Linked DNA regions of Prosthecodimorpha staleyi. The protein of the gene in region 2 binds, or shares a complex with, the protein of the main gene of each other region. Links are inferred from orthologs where the notes say so. Each region holds a gene or a part of one and is shown on either strand. Other genes may lie near its edges.

What was found.
Region 1: the proteins of secY (region 2) and secA are in contact, whole or in part, in a crystal structure (PDB 3DIN), measured with the Thermotoga maritima proteins. The link is inferred for Prosthecodimorpha staleyi from one-to-one orthologs. Residues at the interface, in WP_004081795.1 of Thermotoga maritima: Glu108, Gly109, Glu110, Glu111, Ala236, Glu237, Arg238, Arg239, Ile240, Thr241, Ile242, Gln243, Tyr244, Ala245, Arg246, Arg247, Val248, Thr249, Gly250, Arg251, Arg252, Val253, Tyr254, Gly256, Ala257, Ser258, Thr259, Tyr260, Leu261, Pro262; in WP_004082002.1 of Thermotoga maritima: Glu261, Ala262, Arg263, Lys300, Ala301, Arg302, Thr303, Ile304, Ile305, Leu323, Tyr324, Asp325, Pro326, Val329, Ser330, Tyr333, Ile336, Lys340, Phe345, Val349, Glu363, Phe364, Tyr374, Ser375, Gly376, Gly377, Glu393, Ile395, Thr482, Ser483.
Region 3: secY (region 2) and secG share a complex: the UniProt entries of both Escherichia coli proteins name them as parts of the sec protein translocase complex. The link is inferred for Prosthecodimorpha staleyi from one-to-one orthologs.

Annotation. Positions count from the first base shown.
Region 1 is NZ_JAHHZF010000007.1:21,915-28,285, forward strand. Bases 689-4,067 are described here. They hold secA (preprotein translocase subunit SecA), read right to left. Parts: upstream 3,715-4,067; coding sequence 889-3,714; downstream 689-888. Outside these bases: KL771_RS14710 (pilus assembly protein TadG-related protein), read right to left, coding at 1-507; KL771_RS14720 (peptidylprolyl isomerase), read left to right, coding at 4,096-4,941; recombination mediator RecR, read right to left, coding at 5,029-5,649; KL771_RS14730 (hypothetical protein), read left to right, coding at 5,789-5,965; KL771_RS14735 (YbaB/EbfC family nucleoid-associated protein), read right to left, coding at 6,029-6,349. UniProt on the Escherichia coli protein: Required for protein export, interacts with the SecYEG preprotein conducting channel.
Region 2 is NZ_JAHHZF010000009.1:7,238-13,188, forward strand. What follows is about bases 1,972-4,930. They hold secY (preprotein translocase subunit SecY), read left to right. Parts: upstream 1,972-2,763; coding sequence 2,764-4,098; downstream 4,099-4,930. Other genes in these bases: rpmD (50S ribosomal protein L30), read left to right, coding at 1,972-2,058; rplO (50S ribosomal protein L15), read left to right, coding at 2,080-2,553; KL771_RS17985 (adenylate kinase), read left to right, coding at 4,095-4,676. Also shown: rpsH (30S ribosomal protein S8), read left to right, coding at 1-240; rplF (50S ribosomal protein L6), read left to right, coding at 260-799; rplR (50S ribosomal protein L18), read left to right, coding at 812-1,171; rpsE (30S ribosomal protein S5), read left to right, coding at 1,233-1,784; more of rpmD, read left to right, coding at 1,867-1,971; rpsM (30S ribosomal protein S13), read left to right, coding at 4,974-5,342; rpsK (30S ribosomal protein S11), read left to right, coding at 5,448-5,837. UniProt on the Escherichia coli protein: The central subunit of the protein translocation channel SecYEG. Consists of two halves formed by TMs 1-5 and 6-10.
Region 3 is NZ_JAHHZF010000014.1:111,223-117,028, reverse strand. Bases 2,001-4,814 are described here. They hold secG (preprotein translocase subunit SecG), read right to left. Parts: upstream 3,702-4,814; coding sequence 3,300-3,701; downstream 2,001-3,299. Other genes in these bases: tpiA (triose-phosphate isomerase), read right to left, coding at 3,925-4,677; KL771_RS24420 (CTP synthase), read right to left, coding at 2,001-3,046. Outside these bases: KL771_RS24430 (tripartite tricarboxylate transporter permease), read left to right, coding at 1-274; KL771_RS24425 (tripartite tricarboxylate transporter substrate-binding protein), read left to right, coding at 319-1,287; more of KL771_RS24420, read right to left, coding at 1,418-2,000; KL771_RS24405 (peptidylprolyl isomerase), read left to right, coding at 4,910-5,806. UniProt on the Escherichia coli protein: Subunit of the protein translocation channel SecYEG. Overexpression of some hybrid proteins has been thought to jam the protein secretion apparatus resulting in cell death; while this may be true it also results in FtsH-mediated degradation of SecY.

The DNA.
Region 1 (6,371 bases), on a different replicon or contig from region 2:
CGGGATCAGTTGAGTCATCGGCATCAGGATGCGCTCGCGCGCCTTGCCATCGCGCAGGGACGCAACATCACCGGTATTCGCCGCAGGCGCGCAGCGCGAGGCGGAGGGATCGCCGGAAGACAGGCAGGCGGTCTCGGCGTTCCGATCCACGATCGCCTGGCCCGCCACCTGCAGGTCGACCGGCCGGGCTCCGAAGACGCCGGCGAAACTGACCATGCCGCGCTCGGCCAGGCCCACGGTCACGGAGCGGCCGTCGGCGGCAACGGTGATGGAGGGCGTCAAGTCCGGCCGGGCCGCGAACACGACCTTCGCGGCACTGGCCTGGGCGGCGGCGACGCGTGCGGCGGGCGATCGCGACGGATCGGTGGCGAGCGTCCGGGCCGCGGCCAGCGACGCGGTGTCTGCGACATCCTGCAAGGCGATCCGCTGCGCCTGCCAGACCGCCTTGTCGACCACGTATCCCGCCAGCCCGATGATGAGCGGTGCACAGAGCGCGAAGGTGGTCACGACATTGCCGCCCCCATGCCGCACCAGGCGAGAGACAGGGCGGATCGGCGGTTGGACGGTTCGGCATTTCCGCATGGCGCACATCCGTTGTTCTGACGGGTACCGTGCCACCGAAGTTCAAAGCAGTTCTTACCGAGATAGGCGCAAGTCTAATATGTTAAAATGTGAACCTGTCGACCGGATGAGCGATCCAGGATGCTCGCAATATTGCTCAAATGATCTCAAAAACGCTCTGGTTGCCGCAATCGGCCGGATCGGCAGCTGACGCGGTCGGCGCGGGCGCGGCTCAAAAGGACGCCCCGCAACCGTCCGGGTGCGGGGCGCTTGTCTGACATGGCGCTTGCGGGCGGGTGGCGACCGTCGCGGGCCGCTTGATCGCTGTCAGGCCGTCATGGTGCCGGAGGCGTTCAGGGCGCCGTGGCAATGCTTGTATTTCTTGCCGGATCCGCACGGGCAGGCGGCGTTGCGGCTGACATTGGTCCAGGTCGACGGATCGTTCGGATCGATGCCGACGGCCTGCGGCGCGGCGGCCGCCGGAGCCAGAGCCTGGCCATAGCCGCCCTCGAACTCGTCGCGGCCGGTCGCCGCGTCGACATGATGCACCTGCATCGGCGGCAGGGCCGGCTGCTGGAAGGCCGAGGGTTCCTGCTGGACGATCTCGACCCGCATCAGCTGCCCGGTCACGGCCCGGCGCAGGCCGTTGAGCATGGCCTCGAACAGCGTGAAGGCCTCGGTCTTGTATTCGTTCAGCGGATCGCGCTGGGCGTAGCCGCGGAAGCCGATCACCTGGCGCAGGTGGTCGAGCGTGACCAGGTGCTCGCGCCACAGATGGTCGAGCGTCTGCAGGAGCACGGCCTTTTCGACATAGGCCATCATGCCCTCGCCGAAGCGCTCGAGCTTGTCGGCCATGACCGCGTCGGCCGCCTTGGTCAGGCGGTCCTGCACCTCCTCGTCGGCGATGCCCTCTTCCTTGGCCCAGTCCTCGATCGGCAGATCGAGACCGAGATGCTCCTGGACCTCGGCCTTCAGGCCGGCCACATCCCACTGCTCCGCATAGGCATTCTCGGGAATGTGCTTGCGCACCAGATCGGCGATCACGTCATGGCGCATGCCGTCGGTGGTCTCGCGGACGAACTCGCCCTGCATCAGCTCGACGCGCTGGTCGAACACGACGCGGCGCTGGTCGTTCATGACGTTGTCGAACTTGAGCAGGTTCTTGCGGATGTCGAAGTTGCGCGCCTCGACCTTCTGCTGCGCCTTTTCCAGCGCCTTGTTGATCCAGGGATGGATGATGGCTTCGTCTTCCTTGAGGCCGAGCTTCTGCAGCATCCCGTCCATGCGGTCGGTGCCGAAGATGCGCATCAGGTCGTCCTGCAGCGACAGGAAGAACTTGGAATGGCCCGGGTCGCCCTGACGGCCGGAGCGGCCGCGCAGCTGGTTGTCGATGCGCCGGCTTTCGTGACGCTCGGTGCCCAGCACGAACAGGCCGCCGGCCTTCAGCGCCTGGTCCTTCAGCCGCGCCACGTCGGCCTTGATCCGCTCGACCGCCGCGTCCCGCTCCGGCCCCTCGGCCATGTCCTTCAGCTCGTAGCGCACGCGCATGTCGACATTGCCGCCGAGCTGGATGTCGGTGCCGCGGCCGGCCATGTTGGTCGCGATCGTGATCGCGCCCGGAATGCCGGCTTCCGCGACGATCGCGGCTTCCTGCTCGTGGTAGCGGGCGTTGAGGACCGTGAAGACCTTCTCGGTGGTCGACTTCTGGTCGCCGTCATAGAGGTCGCGGAAGGCGGCCGGATCGGTCGGGTCGGCCTGGCGGAAACCGGCCTTGACCAAAAGATGGGCGAGCAGTTCGGACTTCTCGATCGAGGTGGTACCGACCAGGATCGGCTGCCCGCGCCCCTTGCACTCCTCGATCAGGCGGATGATCGCCCGATACTTCTCCTCGTTGGTCCGATAGACCTCGTCGTCGTCGTCGATCCGCTGGACCGGCAGGTTGGTCGGGATGTCGATCACTTCCAGACGGTAGATGTCCATGAACTCGTCCGCCTCGGTCATGGCCGTGCCGGTCATGCCGCCGAGTTTCTCGTACATGCGGAAGTAGTTCTGGAAGGTGATCGAGGCCAGCGTCTGGTTCTCGGGTTGGATCTTGACGTGCTCCTTGGCCTCAAGAGCCTGGTGCAGGCCTTCCGAATAGCGCCGGCCGGGCATCATGCGGCCGGTGAATTCGTCGATGATCACGACCTCGTCGTTCTTGACGATATAGTCCTTGTCGCGCTGGAACAGCGAATGGGCGCGCAGCGCCTGATTGACGTGATGGACGACGGTCACGTTCTCGACGTCGAACAGGTTCTCGCCCTTGAGCAGGCCGGCCTCGGCCAGCGTCCGCTCGAGCTTCTCCATGCCGGCCTCGGTGAAGGAGGCGGTGCGCTGCTTCTCGTCGATCTCGTAGTCTTCCTTGGCGGTCAGCCGCGGAATGAAGGCGTCGATGGTGTTGTAGAGCTCGGAGCGGTCGTCGAGCGGGCCGGAAATGATCAGCGGCGTGCGCGCCTCGTCGACCAGGATCGAGTCGACCTCGTCGACGATCGCGTAGTGATGGCCGCGCTGGACCATCTGGCCGACCTCGTACTTCATATTGTCGCGCAGATAGTCGAAGCCGAGCTCGTTGTTGGTGCCGTAGGTCACGTCACAGCCATAGGCGACCTTGCGCTGCTCGTCGTCGAGACCGTGCACGATCACGCCGACGGTCAGGCCGAGGAAGCGATAGACCCGCCCCATCCATTCGGCGTCGCGCGAGGCGAGATAGTCGTTGACGGTGACGACATGCACGCCCTTGCCGGTCAGGGCATTGAGATAGACCGGCAGGGTCGCGACCAGCGTCTTGCCTTCGCCGGTGCGCATCTCGGAAATCTTGCCCTCGTGCAGCACCATGCCGCCGATCAGCTGCACATCGTAATGCCGCTGCCCGATCGCGCGCTTGGCGGCCTCCCGCACGGTCGCAAAGGCCGGGACCAGCAGATCGTCGAGCTTGGTGCCGGCGGCCAGGTTGGCGCGGAACGTCTCCGTGCGTGCCCGGAGTTCGTCGTCGGTCAGCAGCGCGAGCTCGGCCTCAAGGGCATTGATGGCCTCAACCCGCGGCCGGTAGGCCTTCACCTTGCGATCGTTGGCGGAGCCGAACAGCTTCTTGGCGAGATTTCCGAGCCCGAACATGGAGGGCCTTTCCTGACTGTCGGTCCGCGACGCCGCCGGAACGCCTGATCGGCTCCGTCCGGCGCGACCGGAAGATTTCATGGAAATGCGACCGAGGGAAAACGAAACGCGTGCCCCGGGGTCCGGAACAGCCCTCGTGCCGCCCTCGACCGGCCCTCGTTTTTCAACTCCGCGCGGCGAGCCGGCGAGAGGGGCTGGCGGGGCGCGACAGCCCGTCGCAAGACGAGCCGAAACCCGGCGCCACGGGGGGCCGCGGCAGAGATAAGTGGGGGCCTCCCTGTTGTCAACGTCACGGCTTTGCACCAATGTGCCGGCCCGAATTCACGGCCCCGCCGCAATCGGTCCCTATCGGGGCGAAGAAACCATCGAAGGATAGTTCCGATGATCAAAGCGTCACGCATCGCGGTCCTGGCCGCCCTTCTGGCCTCGGCGGCCGTGATCGGATCGGCCGGATGGACGCCCGCCGCGGCCGCGGAGGACAAGAAGATCGCGACCGTCGACGGCAAGCCGATCACGGAGTCCGACCTTGCCGCCGTGATGGCCGAGATGTCGCAGCAGTTTGCCCAGTTGCCGGAACCGGCCCGCCGCCGCGCCGCGCTCGACCGCCTGATCGACATCCAGATCCTCGCCGGTCAGGCCGACAAGGACGGCCTCGGCGCGTCGGACGAATTCAAGAAGCGGCTGGAGAACCTGCGGCAGCGTCTGCTGATCAACGAATTCGTGAAGATCAAGGTCGACGGCTCCGTCACTGACGCCGATGTGAAGGCGGCCTACGACAAGTATGTCGGCGGCACCACCCCGCCGGAGGAGACCCGCGCCCGCCACATCCTGGTCAAGACCAAGGAAGAGGCCGACGCGATTATCGCCGACATCGCCAAGGGCGGCGATTTCGCCAAGATCGCGGCCGACAAGTCGCAGGATCCGGGCTCGGCCAAGGAAGGCGGCGATCTCGGCTATTTCGGCGCCGGCGAAATGGTCGCCGAGTTCGACAAGGCCGTGCAGGAGCTGAAGCCGGGCGAGTTCACCAAGACCCCGGTGCAGACCCAATTCGGCTTTCACGTCATCCGTGTCGAGGACAAGCGCAAGCAGAAGGTACCGAGCCTCGACGAGGTCAAGGACCAGCTCCGCCAGCAGGTCGTCCAGGAGAAGTTCTCCGAAGCGCTCACCCAGCTGAAGAAGACCGCGAAGGTCGAAATCGACGAGACCGCGCTCGGCGCGAAGAAGTGATCTGACCGCCCGGCCGCGGGCGCTTCGAGCCGGCGTCACGGACATCCCCGCGGCGCCGGCTTTTTCGTGGGCGCGGGGGCCCCGGGCTCAGAACCGCGTCCGCGCTTTCAGGGCCGCCGCCAAAGTGCCGTCGTCGAGATAGTCGAGTTCCCCGCCGACCGGCACGCCATGGGCCAGCCGGGTCACCGTCACGTCGATCCCGTCGGCCTTAAGACCGGCGATCTCGCCGGTGATGTAATGCGCGGTCGTCTGGCCCTCGACGGTGGCGTTGACCGCGAGGATGACCTCCCCGACGCGGCCCGAGCGGCAGCGTTCGATCAGGCCGCGAATGTTCAGGTCGTCCGGGCCGATGCCGTCGAGCGGCGACATCACCCCGCCGAGCACGTGATAGCGCGCCGCCATCGCGCCGGCCCGCTCCAGGGCCCAGAGATCGGACACGTCCTCGACCACCACGATCGTGCTCTCGTCGCGGCGCGGATCGCGGCAGATCGAACAGGGATCGACGGTGTCGACATTGCCGCAGACCGTGCACACGCCGACCTTTTCGTTGACCTCAGTGCAGGCGCGCGCCAGCGGGGCCAGCAGGGTTTCCTTGCGCTTCACGAGCGCCAGGGCGGCCCGCCGCGCCGAACGCGGCCCGAGCCCGGGCAGCTTGCCGAGCAGCTGGATCAGACGCTCGATCTCGGGCCCGGCGATGGATTTCGACATGGGAATGGGCCTCGTCGGCGGGGAGCCGCAATTCCTCCCCGGAAATTTCCAGATTGCCTAGACTTTGAACGATCCGCGCAAGTCGGGATTCACGGATGCCGTCCAACGATCCGCCGCAGAACAGGGGGCGAGAAGCGGCATGACCAGCGTGGACAAGGCGCAGCGGAAGCATTTCATCGATCTCGGCGGCAACACGCGTCTCGATCGCCAGGCCACCGAGACCCGCAAGGAAGACAAGGAGAAGGTCGTCGAGAAGGAGGTCACCAAGGCCCCGATCACCTCCGGCCTCGGTCGCGTGCTCGACCGCACCGTCTGACCGCCCCAGGTTCCGAAACCCAAACCCTTCGAGCCGGCCGGCACGCGCGAGCCCGGGCCGGCGTCAGAACGGCAGCTTGAAACCGGCCGGCAGGCCGAGACCGCCGGTCAGTTCGGCCATCTTGGCGGCGATCGCCGCTTCCGCCTTGGCGTTCGCGTCGCGATGCGCCGCGACGATCAGATCCTCAAGGATTTCCGCGTCGTCCGGCTTCAGCAGCGACGGGTCGATCTTGACCGAGCGCATCTCGCCCTTGCCGGAGACCGTGACGGTGACGAGGCCCGCACCGGAGGCGCCGGACACCTCGATCGTGGCCAGTTCGTCCTGCAGGCCCGCCATCCGCGCCTGCATGTCCTTGGCCTGCTTCATCATCTTCAGGAAGTCCATCGGAGCTCCTCGGGTTGGGGGT
Region 2 (5,951 bases):
GTCGACGGCGGCAAGTCGGAGTTCGAGATCGAACTCAAGTATTACGACGGCGAACCGGTGATCCGCTCGATCCAGCGCGTCTCGAAGCCTGGTCGCCGCGTCTATTCGTCCGTTGCCAACATTCCGCGGGTCGCCAACGGCCTCGGCGTGACCATCCTGTCGACCCCGAAGGGCGTCATGGCCGATCACGCCGCGCGCGACTCGAATGTCGGCGGCGAAGTGCTCTGCACCGTGTTCTGATCGGGAGAGGACCTTATCCATGTCTCGTATCGGAAAGAAGGCGGTCCCGGTTCCCGCCGGCGTCAATGCCGAGGTTGCCGGCCAGACCGTCAACGTGAAGGGCCCGAAGGGCGCTCTGTCGTTCGTGGTGCACGACCTCGTCGAGGTCACCAAGGGCGACGAAGGCATCGCGGTGAAGCCGCGCGACGAGTCCAAGCAGGCACGCTCGCTCTGGGGCATGTCGCGCACGATGATCTCCAACCTGATCGTCGGCGTCTCCAAGGGCTTCGAGAAGAAGCTCGAGATCAACGGCGTCGGCTACAAGGCGGCGCTCGCGGGCAAGAACCTCAATCTCTCGCTCGGCTACAGCCACGACGTGATCTATCCGGTGCCGGAAGGCATCACGATCGCGGTCGCCGGCCAGAAGCAGGATCAGATCAGCATCTCCGGCATCGACAAGCAGCGTGTCGGCCAGGTGGCTGCCGAGATCCGCGAATTCCGCGGCCCCGAGCCCTACAAGGGCAAGGGCGTCAAGTATGCCGGTGAGAAGATCTTCCGCAAGGAAGGCAAGAAGAAGTAAGGAGCGGTCATCATGGCTCATGCGTCTACTACGGAGCGCCGTCGCGCCCGCGTTCGCCGTGCCGTGAAGGCCGCGGCCAACGGTCGTCCGCGCCTTTCGGTGTTCCGGTCCTCGAAGAACATCTACGCCCAGATCATCGACGACGTGGCCGGGGCGACCCTGGCTTCGGCGTCGACGCTCGAGAAGGACCTCAAGGGGTCCCTCAAGACGGGCGCCGACGTGGAAGCCGCCAAGGTCGTCGGCAAGCTCCTGGCGGAGCGGGCCAAGTCGGCCGGCGTCGAGCAGGTCGTGTTCGATCGCGGCGGCTACATCTACCACGGGCGCGTCAAGGCGCTTGCGGAGGCTGCGCGCGAGGGCGGCCTCGACTTCTGAGGCATTCCGGGGATCTCAAGCGCGCGCCTTCGTCGGTGCAGCGCGGCAAGGATGATTGACTATGGCAACCCGCGAGCGTGAAGAACGCGACAGCGAATTCGTCGACCGGCTGGTTCACATCAACCGCGTCGCCAAGGTGGTGAAGGGCGGCCGGCGCTTCGGCTTCGCCGCCCTGGTCGTTGTCGGCGACCAGAAGGGCCGCGTCGGCTTCGGCCACGGCAAGGCCCGCGAAGTCCCCGAGGCGATCCGCAAGGCGACCGAGGCGGCCAAGCGCAGCCTGGTGCGCGTTCCGCTCCGCGAGGGGCGCACGCTGCATCATGACGTGAACGGCCATCACGGCGCCGGCAAGGTGATCCTTCGCGCGGCTCCGGCCGGTACCGGCATCATCGCCGGCGGCCCGATGCGCGCCGTGTTCGAGACGCTCGGCGTCCAGGACGTGGTCGCCAAGTCGCTCGGTTCGTCGAACCCCTACAACATGATCCGGGCGACCTTCGACGCCCTCAAGCACGAGGACAGCCCGCGCTCCGTCGCGGCGCGGCGCGGCATCAAGGTGTCGACGCTGCAGTCCCGCCGGCGCGAAGAGGGCATCGACGCGACCAGCGCCGAGGCCTGACCGGGTCCGAGTTTCGAAATCGCCGGGGCCGCTTGAATGAGAGCGGCTCCGTCCCCAGCTGAAGCAACAGGGGTCAAGACCCATGTCGACGACTGACAAGACCGTCACGGTCGAGCAGATCGGCAGCCCGGCCCGCCGTCCCGGCGACCAGCGCGCCACTCTGATCGGACTCGGTCTCAACAAGCGGCATCGCCGCTCCACCCTGAAGGATAGTCCTCAGGTCCGGGGCATGATCGCCAAGGTGCAGCATCTCGTCCGCGTCGTGGACGAGTAAACCGGCCTCGAGGAACCTCCCATGAAGCTGAATGAGATCAGCGACAATCCGGGCGCTGCCAAGAAGGGCAAGCGTCTCGGCCGTGGCATCGGTTCGGGCCTCGGCAAGACCTCCGGTCGCGGCGTGAAGGGTCAGAAGGCCCGCAGCGGTGTGGCCGTGAACGGGTTTGAAGGCGGCCAGATGCCGCTGCATCGGCGCCTGCCGAAGCGCGGCTTCAAGAACATCTTCCGGGCCGATTACAACGAGGTCAGCCTGGATCGCGTCGCGCAGGCGATCGAAGCCGGCCGCCTCGATGCGACCCAGACGGTGACCGCCGAGGCGCTCGTCGCCGCCGGCGTCATCCGTCGCGTCAAGGACGGCGTGCGGCTGCTCGGCCCGGGCGAGCTTGGCAAGGCCGTGACCTTCGAGGTCGCGGGTGCGTCGAAGCCGGCCGCCGAGGCGATCGCCAAGGCCGGCGGCACGCTGGTTCTGCCGGAAGCCGCTGCGGCGGAGTGACGGGTTCGAGATCATCACCGGGGCCGCGGCAGCGCGGCCCCGGTTGCCTGTCGTTACGGACCCGAAGCGTCGTCGTGCCAGCTTGGCGCCGGGGCGGTTCCGGTCGATACGAGGGCGGGAGCGGCATCCGATTCGGTTTTGGACGGATCGGATCCTGCTCCCGTCTTGCCCTGAAGCGAGCGGGCGCCCTGGAACATCGGAGTGAGGCGAATGGCTTCTGCAGCCGAACAACTGGCAGCTAACCTCAACTGGGGCGCCTTCGCGAAGGCTGAGGAACTCAAGAAGCGGATCTGGTTCACCCTCGGCGCGCTGCTGGTCTACCGGTTCGGCACCTATCTGCCGCTGCCGGGCATCGATCCGGAGGCGCTGTCGCGCGCCTTCTCGAACGCCCAGACCGGGATCATCGGCCTGTTCAATATGTTCTCGGGCGGCGCCGTCGGGCGCATGGCGATCTTCGCCCTCGGGATCATGCCGTATATCTCGGCCTCGATCATCGTGCAGCTCTTGACCACCGTCCTTCCGGCCTTCGAAGCGCTGAAGAAGGAAGGCGAGTCCGGCCGCAAGCAGCTCAACCAGTATACCCGCTACCTGACCGTCATCCTGGCCGTGTTCCAGGCCTATGCGATCGCCGTCGGGCTCGAAGGCTCGCAGAACAGCATCGTCGGCGATCCGGGCGTGTTCTTCCGCATCTCGGCCGTGCTGACGCTGGTCGGCGGCACCATGTTCCTGATGTGGCTCGGCGAGCAGATCACTTCGCGCGGCATCGGCAACGGCATTTCGCTGATCATCTTTGCCGGCATCGTCGCCGAACTGCCGCGCGCCATCGCCGGCACGCTCGAACTCGGCCGCCAGGGCGCCATCTCGACCCCGGTGATTCTCGGCATCATCGTGCTGGCCGTGATCGTGATCGCCTTCATCGTGTTCATGGAGCGCGCCCAGCGCCGGCTGCTGATCCAGTATCCGAAGCGCCAGGTCGGCAACCAGATCATGCAGGGGCAGTCGTCGCATCTGCCGCTGAAGCTGAACACGGCCGGCGTCATCCCGCCGATCTTCGCCTCCTCGCTCTTGCTGCTGCCGGCGACGGTCGCCAATTTCCAGGCCGGGCAGGCCGGTGGCTGGCTGACGACCGTGACGGCGATCCTTGGCCATGGACAGCCGCTCTACATGCTGCTCTACACGGCCCTGATCCTGTTCTTCTCCTTCTTCTATACGGCGATCGTGTTCAATCCGACCGACACCGCCGACAATCTGAAGAAGCATGGCGGCTTCATTCCGGGCATCCGGCCCGGTGAGCGGACCGCCGAGTACATCGACTACGTGCTGACCCGGATTACGGTCGTCGGTGCGATCTACATCGCCATCGTTTGTCTCTTACCCGAATTCCTCATTTCCTGGACCGGCGTGCCGTTCTATTTCGGTGGTACGTCGCTGTTGATCGTGGTCTCGGTGACCATGGATACGGTGTCGCAAATCCAGGGACATCTGCTCGCCCATCAATACGAAGGTATGATCAAGCGGGCGAAGCTCAAAGGGGGAAGGCGATGAGACTGATTCTGCTCGGGCCGCCGGGCGCCGGCAAAGGCACCCAGGCGTCGCGGCTCGTGGCGAAGTACGGCATCGTGCAGCTGTCGACCGGCGATATGCTGCGCGCGGCCGTCAAGGCGGGCACCGAGATCGGCCTCAAGGCCAAGGCGGTGATGGATGCCGGGCAACTGGTGTCGGACGATATCGTCATCGGTGTCGTCGCCGACCGGATCGACGAGGCGGACTGCGCGAAGGGCTTCATTCTCGACGGCTTCCCGCGGACGGTTCCGCAGGCGGAGGCTCTGACATCGATGCTGCGCTCGAAGGGCATGAAGCTCGACGCGGTGATCGAACTCAAGGTCGACGAGGAGGCTCTGGTCCGCCGCATGGAGAGCCGGGTCGCGGAGACCCAGGCGGCCGGCGGCCAGGTCCGGGCGGACGACAATCCGGAGAGCTTCAAGAAGCGGCTGACGGAATATCGCGAGAAGACCGCTCCGCTGTCGAAATACTATGCCGGAACCGGCGAGTTGCGCACCGTCGACGGCATGCTGCCGATCGATCAGGTGTCGGTCGAGATCGCGACGATTCTCGGAGCCTGACGCCGTTCGGGGTTCGGGGGCAGGGGCCCTGCGGAGCCGGCGGCATCGGGACTTCGATCCGGACCGGGATCCTTCTGGATCATGGTTCGATGAGTGGCAAACAAGAGTCCGCGCCGGGTTGACTGCCTTGCGCGGACTCACTATATCCCGACGCTCAATCGCGACGATCGTGCGATCGGCGTCGGACCCTGGAGGGGACCGGCCCCGGTCGGTCGTTCTGTGTGCGGTTCCTTCCGGAGACAGGTCCTTGATGGTGGCGGTCGTCTCCGGACACCGCATCGACTGGAGAGAAATGCCGTGGCCCGCATTGCAGGCGTGAACATTCCGACCAACAAGCGCGTCCTTATCGCGCTGCAGTACATCCATGGGATCGGGCAGAAGAACGCCCAGGAGATCGTGGAGAAGGTCCGCATCGCTCCTGATCGGCGCGTGCACGATCTCTCGGATGCCGAAGTGCTGCAGATCCGCGAAGTGATCGACCGCGACTACATGGTCGAGGGCGACCTTCGCCGCGACGTGGCGATGAACATCAAGCGTCTGATGGATCTCGGCTGCTATCGCGGCCTGCGTCATCGTCGCGGGCTGCCGGTGCGCGGTCAGCGCACCCACACCAACGCGCGGACCCGCAAGGGCCCGGCCAAGCCGATCGCCGGCAAGAAGAAGTGAGGATGACCGCCTTCGCCGGCCGCGCGTGAGCGTCGCCGGATCCGGGGGCGGCGGTCCGACCGCACGAGACCGATCGGGTCACGAAAGAATTCGAGGATCAGCCACATGGCTAAAGAAGCCCAGCGCGTCCGCCGCCGCGAACGGAAGAATATCTCCTCCGGCGTTGCGCACGTGAATTCGACCTTCAACAATACCATGATCACCATCACCGACGCGCAGGGCAACACGATTGCCTGGTCGTCGGCCGGTGCCAACGGCTTCAAGGGCTCGCGCAAGTCGACCCCGTTCGCGGCCCAGATCGCCGCCGAAGAGTGCGCGCGCAAGGCCCAGGAGCATGGCATGCGCACGATCGAGGTCGAGGTCCGCGGTCCCGGCTCGGGTCGCGAGTCCGCGCTTCGCGCGCTGCAGGCGGCCGGCTTCATGGTCACCTCGATCCGCGACGTGACCCCGATCCCGCATAACGGCTGCCGTCCGCGCAAGCGGCGCCGGGTCTGATTCGACGACGGCCGGGCGCCCCCTGGGGGCGGGCGGCCATTTCTGTACGCGACGGCCGGGTGGTCCGGTCGGGCCGGAAATCGGATTTCAAAGGGTGCCGCGTCCGCATGCGGG
Region 3 (5,806 bases), on a different replicon or contig from region 2:
GCCGATCGACGTGATGCTGATCGCGCTGTTCGGGCTGATCGGCTACGGCTTCATCAAGGTCGGCTTCGAACCGGCGCCGCTGCTGCTCGGCTTCGTGCTCGGCAAGCTGATGGAAGAAAACCTCCGTCGCGCGTTGTCGCTGTCGCGCGGCGATCCGATGATCTTCCTCGAACGTCCGATCAGTGCCGTGCTGCTTGTGATCGCCTTCGCGGCGCTCGCCGTCGCCCTGCTCCCGTCGATCCGCCGGGAACGCGACGAGGTCTTCACCGAGTGACGGCCGGGACTTCGCGCTTCAAATCAACAATGGGAGGTACCTCGATGAAATCCTTGCTTATCGCCGTCGCCGCCGTGGTCGGCTTCGGCACCGCAGCCCTGGCTCAGGACAACTATCCGGTCCGTCAGGTCACCATGATCGTGCCCTTCGCCGCGGGCGGACCCACCGACGTGGTGGCGCGCATCGTCGGCGACCACATGTCGAAGACGCTCGGCCAGCAGGTCGTGGTCGAGAACGTCGCCGGCGCTGGAGGCACCACCGGCATCACGCGCGGCGCCCAGGCGGCCCCGGACGGCTACACGATCATGATGGGCCACATGGGCACCCACGGCGCCGCGCCGGCCCTCTATCCCAACCTCAAATATGATCCGGCCAAGGACTTCGCCCCGATCGGGCTGGCCGCCGGCACGCCGATCCTGATCGTCGCCAAGAAGGACTTCCCGGCGCCGGACCTGAAGGGCTTCATCGCCTATGTGAAGGCCAACGAGGCCAAGATCAACATGGCCCATGCCGGCGTCGGTTCGGTCTCTCATTCGACCGGCGTGCTGCTCAATGCCCAGCTCGGCATCAAGCCGGCCATGATCGCCTATCGCGGCACCGGCCCGGCGCTGAACGACCTGATGGCCAATTCGGTCGACTACATGGCCGACCAGATCGTCAACGTCGCCCCGCAGATCGCCGCCGGCACCATCAAGGCCTATGCGATCGCCACCCCGGAGCGCTCCCCGGCCCTGCCGAACGTGCCGACCACCAAGGAAGCCGGCCTGCCCGACTACCAGGTCTCGGCCTGGAACGCGGTCTTCGCCCCGAAGGGCACCCCGGCCCCGATCGTCGCCAAGCTGGCCGCCGCGCTCGACAAGGCGCTCGACGACGAGAACACCCGCAAGCGCCTGCTCGAACTCGGCGGCGTCATCCCCGACAAGGCCGGCCGCACGCCGGACGCGCTGCAGAAGCTGGTCGAAAGCGAAGTCGCCCGCTGGAACCCGATCCTGAAGGGCATGGGCGAGAAGTGATCGTCCGGCCTTGAAAGACGACAAGGGCCGGAGGCGGCAAACCGCCTCCGGCCCTTTGCATTTTCAGAAGTTCCCGCAAGGCCTGTGGAGGGCCGAGGCCGGCCCGGTCAGGCCGGCCCTGCGGTGTCTCTCAGACCAGCCGGCTCTGCGTCTTGGCGGCGGCGACGAAGGCCTTGAAGAGCGGGTGCGGCTCGAAGGGCCGGCTCTTCAGTTCGGGATGATACTGGACACCGACGAACCAGGGATGGTCGACCAGTTCGACCGTCTCGGGCAGCACGCCGTCCGGCGACATGCCGGCGAAGCGCATGCCGTTCGCTTCCAGACGGTCGCGATAGGCGATGTTGACCTCGTAGCGATGCCGATGGCGTTCGGAGATTTCGGTCGCGCCGTAGCAGGCCGCGATCTTGGAACCGGCCGCGAGCTTGGCCGTATAGGCCCCGAGCCGCATGGTGCCGCCAAGATCGCCGCCCTCGGCGCGCCGCTCCAGCTCGTTGCCGCGCGCCCATTCGGTCAGGAGGCCGACGACCGGCTCGTCGCAGGGGCCGAATTCGCTGGAATTGGCGCCTTCGACGCCGGCCAGGCTGCGCGCCGCCTCGATCACCGCCATCTGCATGCCGAAGCAGATGCCGAAATAGGGGATGCCGCGCCGGCGGGCGTAGCCGGCGGCCGCGATCTTGCCTTCGGTGCCGCGCTTGCCGAAGCCGCCCGGCACCAGGATGCCGTGGACATGCTCCAGGAACGGTGCCGGATCCTCCTTCTCGAAGATCTCCGATTCGATCCAGTCGATGTCGACCTTGACCCGGTTGGCGATGCCGCCATGGGTCAGCGCCTCGATCAGCGACTTATAGGCATCCTTGAGGCCGGTATACTTGCCGACCACCGCGATGGTGACCCGGCCTTCCGGATTGTGGATGCGCTGGGAGATGTCCTGCCAGCGCTCCAGATTCGGCTTCGGCGCGCCGGTGATCCCGAAGGCGGCCAACACCTCGTCGTCGAGCCCTTCGCGGTGATAGGCGATTGGCACGTCGTAGATGGAGGGAACGTCGAGCGCCTGGATCACGGCGGAGGGGCGGACGTTGCAGAACAGCGAGAGCTTCTTGCGCTCCGACTCGGGGATCTCCCGATCGGCGCGGACCAGCAGGATGTCCGGCTGGATGCCGATCGAGCGCAGTTCCTTGACCGAATGCTGCGTCGGCTTGGTCTTCAGCTCGCCCGCGCTCGGGATATAGGGCATCAGCGTCAGGTGGATATAGACGGCATGGCCGCGCGGCAGATCGTTGCCGAGCTGACGGATCGCCTCGAAGAAGGGCAGGCCCTCGATGTCGCCGACGGTGCCGCCGATCTCGACCAGGACGAAATCGTAGCCGTCATTGCCGGTGACGACGAAATCCTTGATCGCGTCGGTGACATGCGGGATCACCTGGACGGTGCCGCCGAGATAGTCGCCGCGGCGCTCCTTGGCGAGAATGTCCTGATAGATCCGGCCGGTGGTGATGTTGTCCTGGCGGTTGGCGGGACGCCCCGTGAACCGCTCGTAGTGGCCGAGATCGAGATCGGTCTCGGCGCCGTCGTCGGTCACGAAACACTCGCCATGCTGGTAGGGCGACATCGTGCCGGGATCGACGTTGAGATAGGGATCCAGCTTGCGCAGGCGGACCTTGTAGCCGCGCGCCTGGAGACAGGCTCCGAGAGCCGCTGAAGCGAGGCCCTTGCCCAGGGAAGAAACCACGCCGCCGGTGATGAAGACGTACCGCGCCATGGGCCTCGACCTAACCACGTGCGGGCCGATTCGCGAAGAGGCGCCGCAACGTTCAAAATAAAAACATGGAGGGCGCCGGTCAGCCCTCCGGGGCCCGGTTGCGCCATCCGACGATGAGTCGCATTCCAAAACGCCGCGCCCGCGCGGGCCCGAAGGCCACTCACGCGAGCATCCTGCCCAGCGCCGGCGACCCGGTCCGGCACGCCGGCCGACCGGCCGGCATCCCGTACGCGGACCCGAGGCCGCCTTCCCGCTACTGCGGGTTGGCGGGCGCTGCCGGGCCGCGCTGCTGCTGCTGCATCAGCTGATCGAGGACGCCGCCCTGGCCGGTGCCCGGTGCGGGCGTGGCGCCGGGAGCCGCCGGAGTGCCCGGGGTCGCCGGAGCGCCGGCTGCGGCCGGGGCCTTGTCGAGGATCGAGGAGGGCCGCTCGCCGCGATGGCTGGAGGCCAGCACGCCGAGAAGCAGCGAGGTCGCGAAGAAGCCGGCCGCGAGGAAGCCCGTCGTACGGGTGAGCACGTTGGCGGTGCCGCGCGACGACATGAAGCCGCCGCCGCCGCCGATGCCAAGCGCGCCGCCCTCCGACTTCTGGATCAGAACCGCGCCGACCAGCGCGATCACGATCATCAGATGAATGACGATGATGACGGTTTCCATCGAATCGTCCCGGTAGTCCCGTGGGCCGCTGGCGTCCAGGGGATGTGATTGCACGAACGCATGCCGAGCCGGACCGTGGTTCGATCCCGCTCGGCATCAGATAGGGAGCCGCCAGCGGCGGCGCAATTCGGATGCGTCATACACGATCGCGCGGCCGGTTGCCAACCCGCGCGATGCGGCAAGCGCGGACGGCGCACAACAATGCGCCGGCGCCTCGGTGCCGTCACCGATAGGCGGCGGCGATTCCCAGGAAATCCGCCGCCTTCAGGCTGGCGCCGCCGACCAGCGCGCCGTTCACGTCCGGCACGGCCATCAACTCCGCCGCATTCGACGGCTTGACCGAGCCGCCGTAAAGAATGCGGACATTGCTGCCCTCCGCACCGAGCAGGACAACGAGGCGGCCGCGCAGGAAGCCATGCACCTCCGCCACGTCGGCCGGCGTCGGCGTCAGCCCCGTGCCGATCGCCCAGACCGGCTCGTAGGCGACCACCAGATTGCCGGCATGGGCCCCGTCCGGCAGCGAGCCGGCCAACTGGCCGCCGACCACATCCAGCGTGCGACCGGCCTCGCGCTCGGCGCGCGTCTCGCCGATGCAGACGATGGCGGTCAGGCCGGCGCGCAGGGCCGCCTCGGCCTTGGCCTTCACGACGGCGTCGGACTCGCCATGATCGGAGCGGCGTTCGGAATGGCCGACGATCACGGCCGTGCCGCCGGCATCGGCGATCATCTCCGCAGCGATATCGCCGGTATGCGCGCCCGAGGCCGCAGGGTGGCAGTCCTGCCCGCCGACCGCGATCCCGGTCGTCGCCGCGCGTGCCGCCAGGGCCGCCAGGAGGGTCGCGGGTGGACAGACCATCAGGTCGATCCGTCCAGCCAGCGCGGCGTCGAAGCCGGCGGCCATCCGGTCGATCTCGGCCAGCGAGGCCGAGAGCCCGTTCATCTTCCAGTTCCCGGCGACCAGCGGCTTCATGCCCATCTCCTCCACGCGTCTTCTGATGCCGCCGGCTTACCAGACCGCTCCGACGGTCGGAAGGCCGCCGAAAGGCGTGCCGGCCGGACCGAAGACCTCCACGAGCCCGCTCGCGAGGCCCCGGTACCCCGCGGATCCGTGCACGTTCGGCGCGCCTTGCCCTTGTCGGGCGGTCTCCCTATGATCCGCGCCGCTCGCGGGGGTCCCCGCTCGTCAGACCAGGAACCGGTCCCAGTCCATGCTCGACTCCATGCGCCGCGGCGCCTCCACGTGGATCGCCAAGCTTCTGCTTGCGCTTCTCATCGTCAGCTTCGGCGTTTTCTGGGGCGTCTCGGACGTGTTCCGCGGCTTCGGCGGCAATACCGTGGCCACCGTCGGCAGTCAGAAGGTGACCACCACGGCCTTCGACCAGGCCTATCGGCGCGAGCTCGACACGATCAGCCGGCGCCGCGGCAAGCCGATGACCCGTGACGAGGCGAACCGGGCCGGCCTGCCGGGGCTGCTGATCAGCCAGATGGTGACCGACGCCGCGATTCTGGATACCGCCCGTCGGCTCGGCGTCGGCGTGTCCGACATTGAACTCGTGCGACAGATCCAGGCCGACCCGACCTTCCAGGCCGGCGGCCAGTTTTCGCGCGGCCGGTTCAGCCAGATCCTGCAGAGCAACGGCTGGTCGGAAGATCAATATGTCGCCCTCGCCCGCGACAGCGCCATCCGCAGCCAGTTGATCGAGGCCGTCGCCGGCCCGATGCCGGCACCGAAGATGCTGCTGGAGGCCGCCAATGCCTACCGCAACGAGGAGCGGGTCGTTTCCTATATGCAATTGACTCCGGCCATCGTCGGAGACATCGCCGATCCGGCGCCGGACGTGCTGAAGACCTATTTCGAGGAGCGCAAGGTCCAGTTCCGGGCGCCCGAATACCGCAAGGTCGTGGCGCTTGCGATCGACCCGGAGACCATCGCCCGGCCCGGCGACGTGACCGACGACGACGCCAAGGCCGCCTACCAGCGCAATCCCGGCCGCTTCGGCGATCCGGAGAAGCGGCGCGTGCAGCAGATCGCCTTCGACAAGCCGGAGGAGGCCGAGGCGGCGTCCGCGCTTCTGAAGTCCGGCAAGAGCTTCGACGATCTGCTC